2 regions of the Granulicella pectinivorans genome follow, and region 1 is predicted to be linked to the other one. Evidence: riboswitches for the same ligand, from Rfam matches in the RefSeq annotation. Region 1 holds a riboswitch; the other holds the start of a gene.
The links. A riboswitch is a leader RNA that binds a small molecule or an ion and turns the genes downstream of it on or off. The one in region 1 is predicted to bind cobalamin.
Positions count from the first base shown of each region.

Region 2: it holds a riboswitch for cobalamin, as region 1 does, so the genes downstream of both, BM400_RS14380 (ribonucleoside-diphosphate reductase subunit alpha) here and BM400_RS16440 (ABC transporter substrate-binding protein) in region 1, are expected to answer to the same signal.

Region 1 covers NZ_FOZL01000001.1:4,088,802-4,095,173, forward strand. The annotation lists gene BM400_RS16415 (peptidylprolyl isomerase) at 1-465, opposite strand, end outside; gene BM400_RS16420 (sulfatase family protein) at 729-2,207, opposite strand; gene BM400_RS16425 (histidine phosphatase family protein) at 2,244-2,843, opposite strand; gene BM400_RS16430 (CbtB domain-containing protein) at 2,916-3,134, shown strand; gene BM400_RS16435 (CbtA family protein) at 3,138-3,860, shown strand; cobalamin riboswitch at 3,886-4,073, shown strand; gene BM400_RS16440 (ABC transporter substrate-binding protein) at 4,134-5,024, shown strand; gene BM400_RS16445 (ABC transporter ATP-binding protein) at 5,021-5,788, shown strand; gene BM400_RS16450 (FecCD family ABC transporter permease) at 5,818-6,372, shown strand, end outside.
Region 2 covers NZ_FOZL01000001.1:3,625,884-3,632,255, reverse strand. The annotation lists gene hpt (hypoxanthine phosphoribosyltransferase) at 67-645, opposite strand; gene BM400_RS14385 (prolipoprotein diacylglyceryl transferase) at 766-1,626, shown strand; cobalamin riboswitch at 1,854-2,042, shown strand; gene BM400_RS14380 (ribonucleoside-diphosphate reductase subunit alpha) at 2,141-4,981, shown strand; gene BM400_RS14375 (ribonucleotide-diphosphate reductase subunit beta) at 5,015-6,088, shown strand; gene BM400_RS14370 (M48 family metalloprotease) at 6,093-6,372, opposite strand, start outside.

The DNA.
Region 1 (6,372 bases):
GGCGATGGGCTCGTCTGCTGGGCGTTCGATGTTGCAGACGATGTGAGCGGCTTCAATCTGCTCGGGGATGCGGAACTGCTCGCGATGCTCGCGGTAGAAGCGCTCGACCTCGGCGCGGGAGGGGCGGAGTTCGTGGCGGGTGAGCCAGTGGCAGTACTTCTCGATGAGAAGGTGGCCCGCGATGGATGAGGCCATGACCTGCGTGCAGACGGAGGCGCTGGAGGTTCCCCATTGGCGGGAGCGTTCGTTGAGGACCTCTTCCGGAGTAACGGTAAAGCCGGCGGCGATGGCGCGTTGACGGAGGAGGACGTTGCGGAGGACGCGACGCTCGGCGAGATGGCGGAGGCGGTCGAGTTCGTGTTCCGCACCGGGCTGCGTGGGGTCGATGCTCTGACCGCCGAGGTGGCGGAACTCTTCGAGGAAGAGTGCATCTTCGATGCGTTCGCCGTTGATGGTGATTGGCACGTTTTCTCCGTGTGCTTTGCCCTTTCGGGCGGGATGTTCGGAATGACGATAGCCTCTTGCGGTGATGTCTGCATGGAGAGTGGCTTTTCTTTGAAGAACTTCTTTCGAGGGGTGATGCCTTGGCTGACCTCAAAAGTAACAGCAACGGCCCGGGGCAAAAGCCCCCTTTCTGGTTCGTGGCTCGACGTGAGGCTAAAGCCCCACTCGCATCCGAAGGGCAACGGCAACCGCAAAGACAACGACAACAGGGTGTTGCCGTTGGTTTACAAATCCTGTCGGGGCGCGATGGCCCTGGGGTGGTCTATGTCCATGGGGTCGCCTAACTCTTTCTGATGGCGCTTGAAGGTGGCGATGAGGTTGAGTTTGATCTGAGCGTATCCGGGATCGTCGACAAGATCGTGCATCTCCCAGGGGTCGCGCTCGAGATCGAAGACCTGGAAGCGATTGAGCTGCGGATAGAAGATGAGCTTGTGCTTCTGCGTGCGGATGGAGCGCTGGACCGTGTTGAGCCAGCCGAACATGGCGTCGTACAGGGGCGCGGGCTTTTCGGCGCGGAGCATGGGGACGAGCGAGGGGAACTCGACGTGCGGCGGGATTGCTACGCCGGCGAGATCGCAGGTAGTGGCGTACATGGAGTGCTGATAGACCATCTCGTCGATGCGCTTGCCGGGCTGGATGCCGGGGCCGGAGATGAGCAGAGGCATACGCATGGAGCACTCGTACTGGTTCTGCTTGCCCATGAGGCCGTGCTCGCCGACGGCGAGGCCGTGGTCTGCGGTGAGGATGACGTAGGTGTTGCCGGCCTTGCCGGAGGCCTTGAGAGCGTCGAGGATGCGGCCGATCTGGGCGTCCATGTGCGTGATGATGGCGTAGTACTCGCGGCGGTGGGTGCGAACGGCGTCTTCGGTGCGCGGGAAGGGCGCGAGGATCTCGTCGCGGGTCTTGTGCTCGCCCTGATCGAAGGGATGCTCGGGGAGGAAGTTGGGCGGGATAGCGATCTTGTCGGGCGGGTAGAGGTCGAGGTACTCCTGCGGTGCCTGACGGGGGTCGTGCGGGGCGTTGAAGCCTACGTACATGAAGAACGGGTTCGTTTTGGTGGGGACCTTCCTGATGAGGTGGTCGATGGCGGCGTCGGCGTAGAGGGCGCTGGAGTGCTGGATGGTCTCGTCCTTGCGGTTGAGCCAGATGCCCTTCTTGAGCCAGTGGCCGAGGAGCTGCCGGTTGGTGGGGTCCCAATGGTTGCCGGGGGCGGGGCGGTGGTACATGTCGGGCGTCGACGGGAGGTAGCCGGGGGCTACGGGGCCTTGCTCGGAGAAGGAGCGCTGGAGGGTGACGGCGTCAAGGTGCCACTTGCCGGTGATGAAGGTGTCGTAGCCGGCCTCGCGGAGGGTCTGGCCCCAGCAGGGTTTGTCGCCGGCCTGGTTGGCTGCGTCGGATTGTTCGGCACGGAAGGTAGAGAGGCCGGTGTTGAGCATGGTGCGACTGGCTACGCAGACGGCTCCGGTCCAGGAGCCCTGATGGAAGCAGTGGGTGAAGTGGGCTCCGGAGCGGACGAGGCTGTCGAGGTTTGGGGTGTGGACCTCGGCGTTGTTGATGGCATTGATGGTGCGGAACATGAGGTCGTCCGCGATGAGGAAGAGGAAGTTGGGCCTGGAGGATGGATCGCTGAGGGCGAGGGCAGGCCTAGCCTGGACGGCGGCGAATGCAGTGGAGGACAGTCCGATAAACTTGCGTCGATTCATGGATGCTCTCAGTTCGTGGTGAGGATGAGGATGGATCTAGTCGAGGAGTGCCTGGGTGAGAGGCACTCCGGTGGAACGCAAGCGCCAGGTGTCGCCGGTGAGGCGGATGTCGGTGAGGGTGAGGGGGGATGGCTCGATGCTGCGCAAGGCGTGATGGGGTGGGACCTGCAGGATGTAGGCGAGGGCGGCGCGTACGACCGAGGTGTGGGTGATGGCGACGACGTGGCCGGTGGTGCGGTGCGACTCGATCCAGTTGCTTATGCGCTCGATCTGGCTGAGGAAGGACTCGCCCTGATGGGGACGGGCGGATGGGTTGATCAGCCAGGTTGCGAGGCCGTCGGGGTCTTCGGTCTGGAGGGTGTCGAGGGCGATGCCGCTCCACAGGGCGTAGTCGCACTCGCGCAGGTCTGGCGCTTCCACTGCATGGAGGCCGAGCGCTGACGCGGTTTGCCGTGTGCGCTGCTCCGGTGCGGTAACTGCGTGGGCTGCGGCGGGTGCCTGCCAGGAGATGGCGGAGAGGGTGTCGAGCGACTGCGGATCGAGGGGTTCGTCGCTGGGGAAGATTCCGGCCTTCTGCTGCGCGGTGGCGGGGTGCGTGATGAGCGAGATGCGGACTGGCGGAGAGTATCGGCTCATAGACGGTTTTATTTTACGAGAATTGTGTGCGCTACACTGGAAGGCGACGCAAGCATCCGGAGGAGTTTCACCATGGCATCTGAAACCGCAGGCTCGATCGCGCGCCCCACTTTTGTACCAACGATTCCGCTGTCTGAGCTGATCCCGTGGGCGGTGTTTGGCGGTCTGTTGCTGTTGTTGGTGCTGTACTTTGTGGGCGCGGAGCAGGGTGCGACGCATATGCTGCGCGGAAGCTCGGTGCATGAGTTCGTTCACGATGGCCGCCATCTGCTTGGCTTCCCCTGCCACTGAGCGATGACTCGTAGTCTTCTGATTCGCGGGATGGTGGTGGGCGTGCTCGCCGGTCTGCTGGTGTTTCTTGCGGCGCGCGTGCTGGGAGAGCCGCAGGTGGATCGCGCGATTGCGTTTGAGGCTGCCGCGGATGAGGCAAAGGGCGAGGCTGCGGAGCCGGAGGTGGTGAGCCGGCATGTGCAGAAGACGTTTGGACTGCTGACGGCCGCGGTGTTGTATGGATCGTCGCTGGGTGGGATTTTCGGGCTGGTGTTCGCGTATGCGCATGGGCGGTTTGGGCCACGGAGGCCGCGGGCTCTGGCTGCGCTGCTTGCTGTGGCGGGGTTCGTCACGGTGTCGTTTGTGCCGAGTTTGAAGTATCCGGCGGATCCTCCGGCGGTTGGTAATCCCGAAACAATTGGTGTGAGAACCACGGCGTTTTTCCTGATGATCGCGATCTCGATTTTAGGGATGGTGCTGGCGACGAAGGTGAGCCGGGTTGCGGCGCGGCGCTTTGGGGCTTGGAACGCAGGGCTTGTGGGGGCGGCGTTTTATGTTGGGCTCGTGGGCGTGGTTGGTTATTTTCTGCCGACGATCGATGAGGTTCCGGTGGGGTTTCCGGCCGATCTTCTGTGGCGTTTTCGGCTTGCGTCGTGGGCGTTACAGGTGGTGCTGTGGGGTGCGATCGGGTTGTTGTTCGGGTGGCTTACGGAGCGGGATGCACGATGGTCCGGTGCGATGGTCTGACGGCGGTCGCAGGATGCAGCGTGAGACAATGGGTCAGACCCACGGTGCCCATGAGGGCTTAAAAGGGAAGTCCGGTGCGATACCGGCGCGGTCCCGCCACTGTAAACAAAGAGACGCTGCCTGCGTTACCACTCGGTTGCACCGGGGAAGGAAGGCAGTCCGGTACGATGTGCCGCTTTGAGTCAGGAGACCTGCCAGGGTTCATGTTGCAACGTTCTGCGGAGAACAGACGCCTTGCGCCCTATAGCCGGTACGTTCCACCCCAATTCGCGTGTGTTCCCTTCCCTTTCGCGGCGAGCCTTTGCGTGTTCGCTGGTTGGCTTGATTGCCACGATGCGGCTGGATGCGCAACAGCATCGGCGGATCGTCTCCACGGCGCCGAGCATTACGGAGGCGCTGTTTGCGCTTGGGCTGGGTGACCAGGTGGTGGGCGTGTCGCGGTACTGCAACTATCCGGCACAGGTGGAGAAGCTGCCCAAGGTTGGCACGTATATGAAGCCGGATGTGGAAGCGATCGCTCGACTGGCTCCCGATCTGATTGTGTTACAAACCGCCTCCGCGGTGCTGACGGAGAGGCTGAAGGCGATGCGGATGACGTATGTCGAGGTTCCGCATGGGACGCTGGAGGATGTCTATACGGGGATTCGCCTGATTGCGAACGCCGCGGCTGTGGCGGATCGAGCGGTGGCGCTGATCGGGAAGATACAGGGGGAGTTGGCGAAGATTCAGGCGAAGGCACGGGTGTTGTCCTCGCCGCGTGTTGCGGTGGTTGTAGACCGGAGGCAGGGCACGCTGGGCGACCTGACGGCGATTGGGCCGGACAATTATCTGAATGAGATTCTGGGGATCGCGGGCGGGACGAATGTGTTCGCGAAGGCTGGGCTGCCGCGCTATCCGCATCTCTCGCTCGAGGCGATTGTGCGGGAGAACCCGGATGTGATCTTCGATTTGAGCAGCACGCAGGACAGCGAGGCGATGCGCGAACAGGCGCGGCCTGCGGTGCTGGCGCTGTGGGCGCAGCATGCGGGGCTCAAGGCTGCCGCGAGCGGTCATGTTTACTTCGGGACTTCGAATGCGTTGCTTGTGCCGGGGCCGCGTGCACCGGAAGCCGCGCAGTTGTTGTTCGATTTTATGCATGGCGTGGATGGGAGAAACAAGCGGTGAAGGATGTGCTGGCGATCGACGGCCTGAGCTTCTCGCATGGCAAACGGCAGGTGCTGCGGAATGCTACGTTTCGTGCGCAGCCGGGGGAGTTTCTCGCGCTGCTGGGTGTCAATGGAGTGGGCAAGAGTACGTTGCTGGATATTCTGGCGGGGCTGCGTGAGCCGGATGGCGGCACGGTGGAGATTGATGGGCGTGCGCAGAGGGCATGGGGTGAGCGTGAGCTGGCGCAAAGGGTGAGCCATCTGCCGCAGGCGATCCATGCGGACCTGCCGTTTACCGCGGAACAACTGGTTGCGATGGGAAGGTATCCGCATACGGACCGGTGGTTCGAGTCGGAGGAAGATCACAGGCTGATTCAGGCAGCAATGGAGAGGACGCATTGCTGGCATCATCGGCAGAGGACGTTCGGAACGCTGAGCGGCGGAGAGCGGCAGCGGGTGCTGCTGGCTGCGTGCCTGGCGCAGGGCGCGTCTACGTTGTTGCTGGATGAGCCTTCTACGTTTCTCGATATCGAGCAGCAGTTGCATTGCTTCAGCGTGCTGCGCGAGGAGGCGCGAAGGGACAAGGTTTGTATCGCGGCTACGCATGACCTGAACCTTGCGCTGACGCATTGCACGCGGTTGCTTGTTCTGTCGGAGGGCGTGATCGCGTATGACCTTCTGTCGTCCGAGGCGCAACGCGATCAGGCTTGGCTGAGGCTGTTTTCGTCGCGGCTTCGGATCGACAGTACATCGGCGGGGACGCCGTGGGTCTGGTATCAATGAAGACTTCGCGGGAGAGATCGAGTCTCGGTGTGTCGCTTCTGGTGTTTGTGGTGGCCGCGTTGGTGTTGCCGTGGATCGGTGCGGGACCGATCAGCCTCGCGCATGTGCTGCATCGCGAGGGGCCGGACTACGACATTCTCGTGCAGCTTCGGGTGACGCGCACGCTGCTGGCCTTGCTGGCGGGCGGTGCGCTGTCGCTGGCGGGTTCGCTGTTTCAGGCGATGCTGCGCGATGCGCTTGCGACGCCGTATACGCTGGGAATTACCGGGGGCGCTTCGCTGGGGGCGGTCGCGGTGATTGCGGGTGGGTGGCCGGTGATCTGGGGCATTCCAGGCACGTGGTTCGGGGCGCTCGCGGGAGCGTTTGTGGTGCTTGGTCTGGTGATCGGCGGATCTTTGCGCGGACGCCGGATCTCGGCGTTCAGCATGCTGTTGACAGGCATTGCGATCAACAGTGTGTGTGCGGCCTGCATCATCATCCTGGGAAGTTATTCGGGGATGTCGCGCTCGTTCTCGATTGCGCACTGGTTGATTGGGAGTATCGATTCGATCAGCTACGCTTCGCTGGCGGTGCTCGCTGCGATT
Region 2 (6,372 bases), 460 kb from region 1:
CAACGACAAAAAATCCCCCAGTCTCGGATGAGACTTGGGGGATCTTTTTCGACGTTTGCGTGGGCCTTAGTGGCCTACGGCTTCTTCGGGGTAGAGGCGGATGTCGGGGACGTTGCGGTAGACCTCGGCGTAGTCCATGCCGTAGCCGATGACGAACTGGTTGGGGATCTGGAAGCCGATGTAGTCGGCCTCGATGGGGACGAGGCGGCGCTCGGGCTTGTCGAGGCAGGTGGCGATCTTCAGCGAGGCGGGCTTGTGCTGGAGCATGAGGCCGCGGAGGTAGCTGAGGGTGAGGCCGGTGTCGAGGATGTCTTCGACCAGGATGACGTGCTTGCCCTCGATGGGGTTGTCGATGTCCTTGATGAGCTTGACGGCTCCGGAGGAGACACGGGCGCGGCCGTAGCTGGAGACGGCGACGAAGTCGAAGGTGTTGTCGACCTGGATGGAGCGGGCAAGGTCGGCAAGGAAGATGGCCGCGCCCTTGAGCACTCCGATAAGGACGATGGGTTGGCCGTTCTTCGTGAGGCCGGCGTAGTCCGCGGTGATCTGGTCGCCGATGGCCTTGACGCGAGCGGCGATCTGCTCGGTGGAGAAGAGGACTTCCATGACGGAGGGGGACGGGAAGGAGGGGGTCGTCGTTGCCATAAGGTACTAGCGTATCGCGGATTGGGCTGTGGGAGAACAGTGCTTAAGTCTTGGGTCCCGGCGTCTGGCGCGCTTCGGTATACTTGGGTGCTGGGGCTTTCGGCCCCTTTTGCGAGGGTTATGTATCCGTTTATCAATCTGGGACCGCTACATCTGGGGACGTTTGGGCTGCTGTTGTGGCTGGCGGCCGTGGTGGCGGGGATCGTGCTGCACAAGAACTTTATCCGCAATGGCGTGGACGCCGATGCGCTGAGCATCGTGACGCTGGTGACGATCATGGGCGTGCTGGGCGCGAAGACGTGGCACGAGCTGCAGGATGTCCATGCGCTGGTGGCGGAGATGAAGCAGATTGCGCTGCCCGGCTGGTCCCACCCGATGGAGGTGCTGCTGGGCTTCCTGAAGTACCTCCAGGGCGGGTTCGCGTGGTTTGGCGGACTGGTCTTCGGCATCGGCTGGCTGATGTGGGAAGGCCGGCAGGCTCGTCCGGAAGGTCGGACCAGTTGGGCCGCCGCCGTAAGGATGTTGGACCTCGCCGCTCCAGCGGCAGCCATCGGCTACGGCGTAGGCCGCATCGGATGTCTCACCTCGGGCGATGGAGACTACGGGATCAATACGACGCTGCCGTGGGGTGTGCACATGGCGAAGGACGCGCTGGTGCCTCCGACGCCGCCGGACGCGCTGGTGCAGCCTACTCCGGTGTACGAGTTTCTGTTTGCGCTGCTGATTGGCTGGTTCTTGTGGAGGCTGGGCAAGAAGATGCTGCCTCTGGGATGGCTGACCGGGCTTTACCTGGTGCTGAGCGGCATCGGTCGGTTCCTGGTCGAGTTCGTCCGGGTGAACCCCAAGCTGTATTGGGGCATGAGCAACGCGCAGTTGGCCGCTCTGGTGAGCGTTCTGGCCGGGGTCCTGGTGATGATCGTGGCAAAGGTGAAGCATCAAGAGGTGCTGCCGGCGATCCCCGACGAGGCCGTGGCGGGATAGGGTTTGCGGATAAAAAGAAGACGCCAACCGTGGTCGGACTTCTCCCTGGTAAGGGTGTTAGTTTGTGCCGCAGCAAACAAGCCCACCCAACCCGCAGAAGCTATACCAACAACCCCAAATGACCGCATGGATTCCTTTGGGGGGATTGTAGCCCTTTGGTGCGGGTGTTGTCGGCTGTGCCGAGATATCCACAATTGGTAGTTGCTCTCCAGGTGGGGTCGCAAGCTATAGTGGGTTTATTCCATGGTCACTCCTTCGCGGAGTGTGAAAAGGGAATCCGGTGAAAGTCCGGAACTGCCCCGCAGCGGTAAGCAGGTACGAAAGCCCAAGATGACACTGGAGTTTTGCTCTGGGAAGTCCGGCGATTAGGTCCGATCCTGCAAAGTCCGAAGACCTGCCATCGAAACATTCGCTAGCGCCTCCGAGGGGAGGCGAGGTGGCAGCGTACTTTTGTCCTTCGCGGAGGACGACCCGCTGTTTTCTCGCACGCTTCAGAGGCCAAGGAGATTTATCCATGGCCGCATCCGCAACACACGATTTTGGGACCCTTCCTCCCCCTGCCTCCATACACTCCTCGACGTCCGCCACGCCTGATTTTCAGGTGATTGGCCGCAGCGGGAGTCTCTCCGGTTTCGATCCAAGCCGGATCTCGATTGCGATTACGAAGGCCTTTCTGGCGGTTGAAGGGAATGCCGCAAGTGAGTCGCGGCGCATCCACGAGGCTGTCGATGGGCTGACTCGGCAGATTGTCGAGACGCTGACGCGTCGGGCGGGCGTGGCACGGGCGATCCACATTGAAGATATTCAGGACCAGGTCGAATTGGCGCTGATGCGCTCGGGCGAGCACAAGATCGCGCGGGCGTACGTGCTGTACCGCGCGGAGCGCATGCAGGAACGTCGCAAGCGCGAGGAGGTGGGTGCGGCCCCGGCGCAGCCTCGGCTGAACGTGAAGCTGCAGGATGGGCGGACAGAGCCACTGGATGAGGCAGCGCTGCGGCAGGTGGTGGCGACGGCGTGCGACGGGCTCGATGGTGTATCGGTCGATGCCGTGATGGCGGAGGTACATCGGAACCTTTATGACGGCATTCTGCTGCATGAGTTGGGGCTCGCGCAGACGATGGCGGCGCGTGCGCTGGTGGAGCAGGAGCCCAACTACGCGTACGTAAGTGCGCGACTGCTGCTGAACGGATTGCGTGATGAAGCCCTGGGGTTTGTGCTGCCAGAGGTGGTAAGCGGGTCCCAGCGGCAGATCGATCTGCGCTACGACGAGTACTTCCCGGAGTACATCAAACTGGCGATCAAGCTGGAGATCTTGGATAAGGAACTGGGGGCGTTCGACTTGGTGCGGCTGGCGGCTGCGTTGAAGCCTGAGCGCGACCGGAACTTTCAGTTTCTGGGGCTGCAGACGCTGTATGACCGGTATTTTCTGCATCGGGACCGGATTCGGTTCGAGCTACCGCAGGCGTTCTTCATGCGGGTTGCGATGGGGCTGGCTGTGCGAGAGATCGACCGGGATGCCAGGGCGATCGAGTTCTATGAGCTGCTGTCGTCCTTCGACTTCATGTGCTCGACGCCTACGCTGTTCAACGCGGGTACGCTACGGCCGCAGCTTTCATCGTGCTTTTTGACGACGATCCCGGACGATCTGGATGGGATCTTCAAGTCGATCAAGGACAATGCGTTGCTCTCGAAGTATGCGGGTGGCCTGGGCAACGACTGGAGCGCGGTGCGTGGCCTAGGGGCGCATATCCGCGGGACGAATGGTGAGTCGCAGGGGTTGGTTCCGTTTCTGAAGGTGGCGAACGATACGGCAATCGCGGTGAACCAGGGAGGCAAGCGGAAGGGAGCGGTGTGCGGGTATCTGGAGACGTGGCACATCGACATCGAGGAGTTCCTGGACCTGCGCAAGAATACGGGGGACGACCGCCGTCGCACGCATGACATGAACACGGCAAACTGGGTGCCGGACTTGTTTTTGGAGCGGGTTGAGGCCGATGGGACGTGGACGTTGTTCTCGCCGGACGAGACGCCGGATCTGCACGACCTGTATGGGACTGCGTTTGCGGAGCGCTATGAGCACTACGAGGCGAAGGCGCAGCGCGGTGAGATGCGTGTGACGAAGACGCTGCGCGCGGTAGAGCTTTGGCGGCGGATGTTGACGATGATCTTCGAGACGGGCCATCCGTGGATCACGTTCAAGGACCCGTGCAACCTTCGGTCGCCTCAGCAGCATGTGGGCGTCGTCCACTCATCGAATCTTTGCACGGAGATCACGCTGAATACGAGCGGCAAGGAAATCGCTGTGTGCAACCTGGGGTCGGTGAACTTGGCGAACCACGTGACCCCGGCGGGAATCGATGAAGCGCGGCTGAAGAAGACGGTGACGACGGCGATGCGGATGCTGGATAACGTCATCGATATCAACTTCTATACGGTACCGGAGGCTCGCCAGTCGAACCTGCGGCATCGGCCGGTGGGGTTGGGGATCATGGGATATCAGGATGCGCTTTACACATTGCGTATCCCGTTTGCTTCGGTCGATGCGGTGCGGTTTGCCGACACCAGCATGGAGCTGGTGAGCTTTCATGCGATCTCGGCTTCCGTGTCGCTCGCGGCGGAGCGGGGGCGGTATCCGAGCTTCGAGGGTTCGTTGTGGAGCCAGGGCGTGCTGCCGGTGGATTCGATTGAGCTCCTGCAGAATGCGCGAAAGCATGAGCTGCACATGACACGCAGCACGACGCTGGACTGGACGGGTCTGCGCGAGCAGGTGAAGACGACCGGCATGCGGAACTCGAATACGCTGGCGATTGCGCCGACGGCTACGATCTCGAATATTTGCGGCGTAACGCAGTCGATCGAGCCCACGTACCAGAACCTGTTTGTGAAATCGAATATGTCGGGGGACTTTACGGTGGTGAACTCGTCCCTGGTTCACGACCTGAAGCAGGCGGGGCTCTGGGACGAGGTGATGGTCTCGGATCTGAAGTACTTCGACGGAGCGCTGGGCGCGATCGATCGCGTACCCGATGCGTTGAAGCGGCTGTACGCGACCTCGTTCGAGATTGAGCCGACATGGTTGATTCAGGCGGCGGCACAGCGGCAGAAGTGGATCGACCAGGCACAGTCGCTGAATCTCTATCTGGCGCAGCCGAGCGGGAAGAAGCTGGATGCGCTCTATCGCGAGGCATGGCATGCGGGGCTGAAGACGACCTACTACCTGCGGTCGCGGAGCGCGACGCATGTGGAGAAGTCGACGATGACACGGACGGACGGAAAACTGAACGCTGTGTCGATGGATGCATCGGGCGCAAAGGTTTGTGCGATTGACGATCCGACATGCGAAGCCTGCCAGTGAAGCGAACGAACGACCAACCCTTGAGGAGATGACATGCTGAGCTGGACCGATACCGCCGATTCTGTTGAGACAACCGCCGCACCGATTGGGGGCCGTGTTCGCGTCGACGACAAAGCCATGATCAACTGCCGCGCCGATGTGAACCAGCTTCTTCCGCTGAAGTACCGATGGGCGTGGGAGAAGTATCTTGCAGGGTGCAACAACCACTGGATGCCGACCGAGATCTCCATGCAGGCCGACATTGCGTTATGGAAGAGCCCGAACGGACTGACCGAGGACGAGCGGAGAGCGATCAAGCGGAATCTTGGGTTTTTCGCGGCTTCGGAGTCGCTGGTGGCGAATAACATCGTGCTTGCGATCTACCGTCACCTGACCAACCCGGAGTGCAGGCAATACCTTTTGCGGCAGGCTTTCGAGGAGGCGGTGCATACGCATACGTTTCAGTACATCGTCGAGTCGCTGGGGCTGGACGAGGGTGAGCTGTTCAACATGTACCGGGAGGTTCCATCGATTACGGGGAAGGCGGCCTGGGCGATCCAATACACGCAGCACCTGAGCGATCCGTTGTTCGAGACGGGCACCACTACTTCGGACCAGGCATTTCTGCGCGATCTGATCGCGTTCTACGTGGTGTTCGAAGGGATGTGGTTCTATACGGGCTTTGCGCAGATTCTTTCTCTGGGACGAAGGAACAAGATGGTTGGAATCGCGGAGCAGTACCAATACATTCTGCGCGATGAGTCCATCCACCTGAACTTCGGGATCGACGTGATCAACCAGATCAAGAATGAGAATCCGCACCTGTGGACCGCAGCCTTCCAGGCAGAGGTAAGCGGGATGATCCGCTCGGCGGCGGAGCTAGAGGCGGCTTACGGCCGCGACACGATGCCGAACGGCTTTTTGGGATTGAGCGCAGGGCTGTGCGAGGAGTACATGCACTTTATCGCGAATCGCCGGTGCGGCCAGATTGGGCTGACGGCGGTGTTTGCGCCGACGGAGAATCCTTTTCCGTGGATGTCGGAGGCAATGGACTTGAAGAAGGAGAAGAACTTCTTCGAGACGCGGGTGATCGAGTACCAAAACGGCGGATCGCTGGGATGGGACTGACGGCTTAGAGGAGCTTCAGATAGGCCTTCGCCTCTTCCAGTTCGGGGAAGAGGCGCTCCTCGGCCTGGAAGGCTTTGGAGTGGACGCAACGACGGCCGGCCTTGACGCGTACGGGGTGCTTGAGGTGAAGCATCTCGTGATAAAGCAGGTACTCGATCGCGCAGCGGGGGGTATCGGGACGGTCGAAGACGCGGCTGACGACGATGGTGTTGTGGGCGGCGTCGTAGTGGCCCAGCATGCGGCGTGCGTGGTGGGCGGACCAGGTAAGGGTCGGGCGGCCGAGG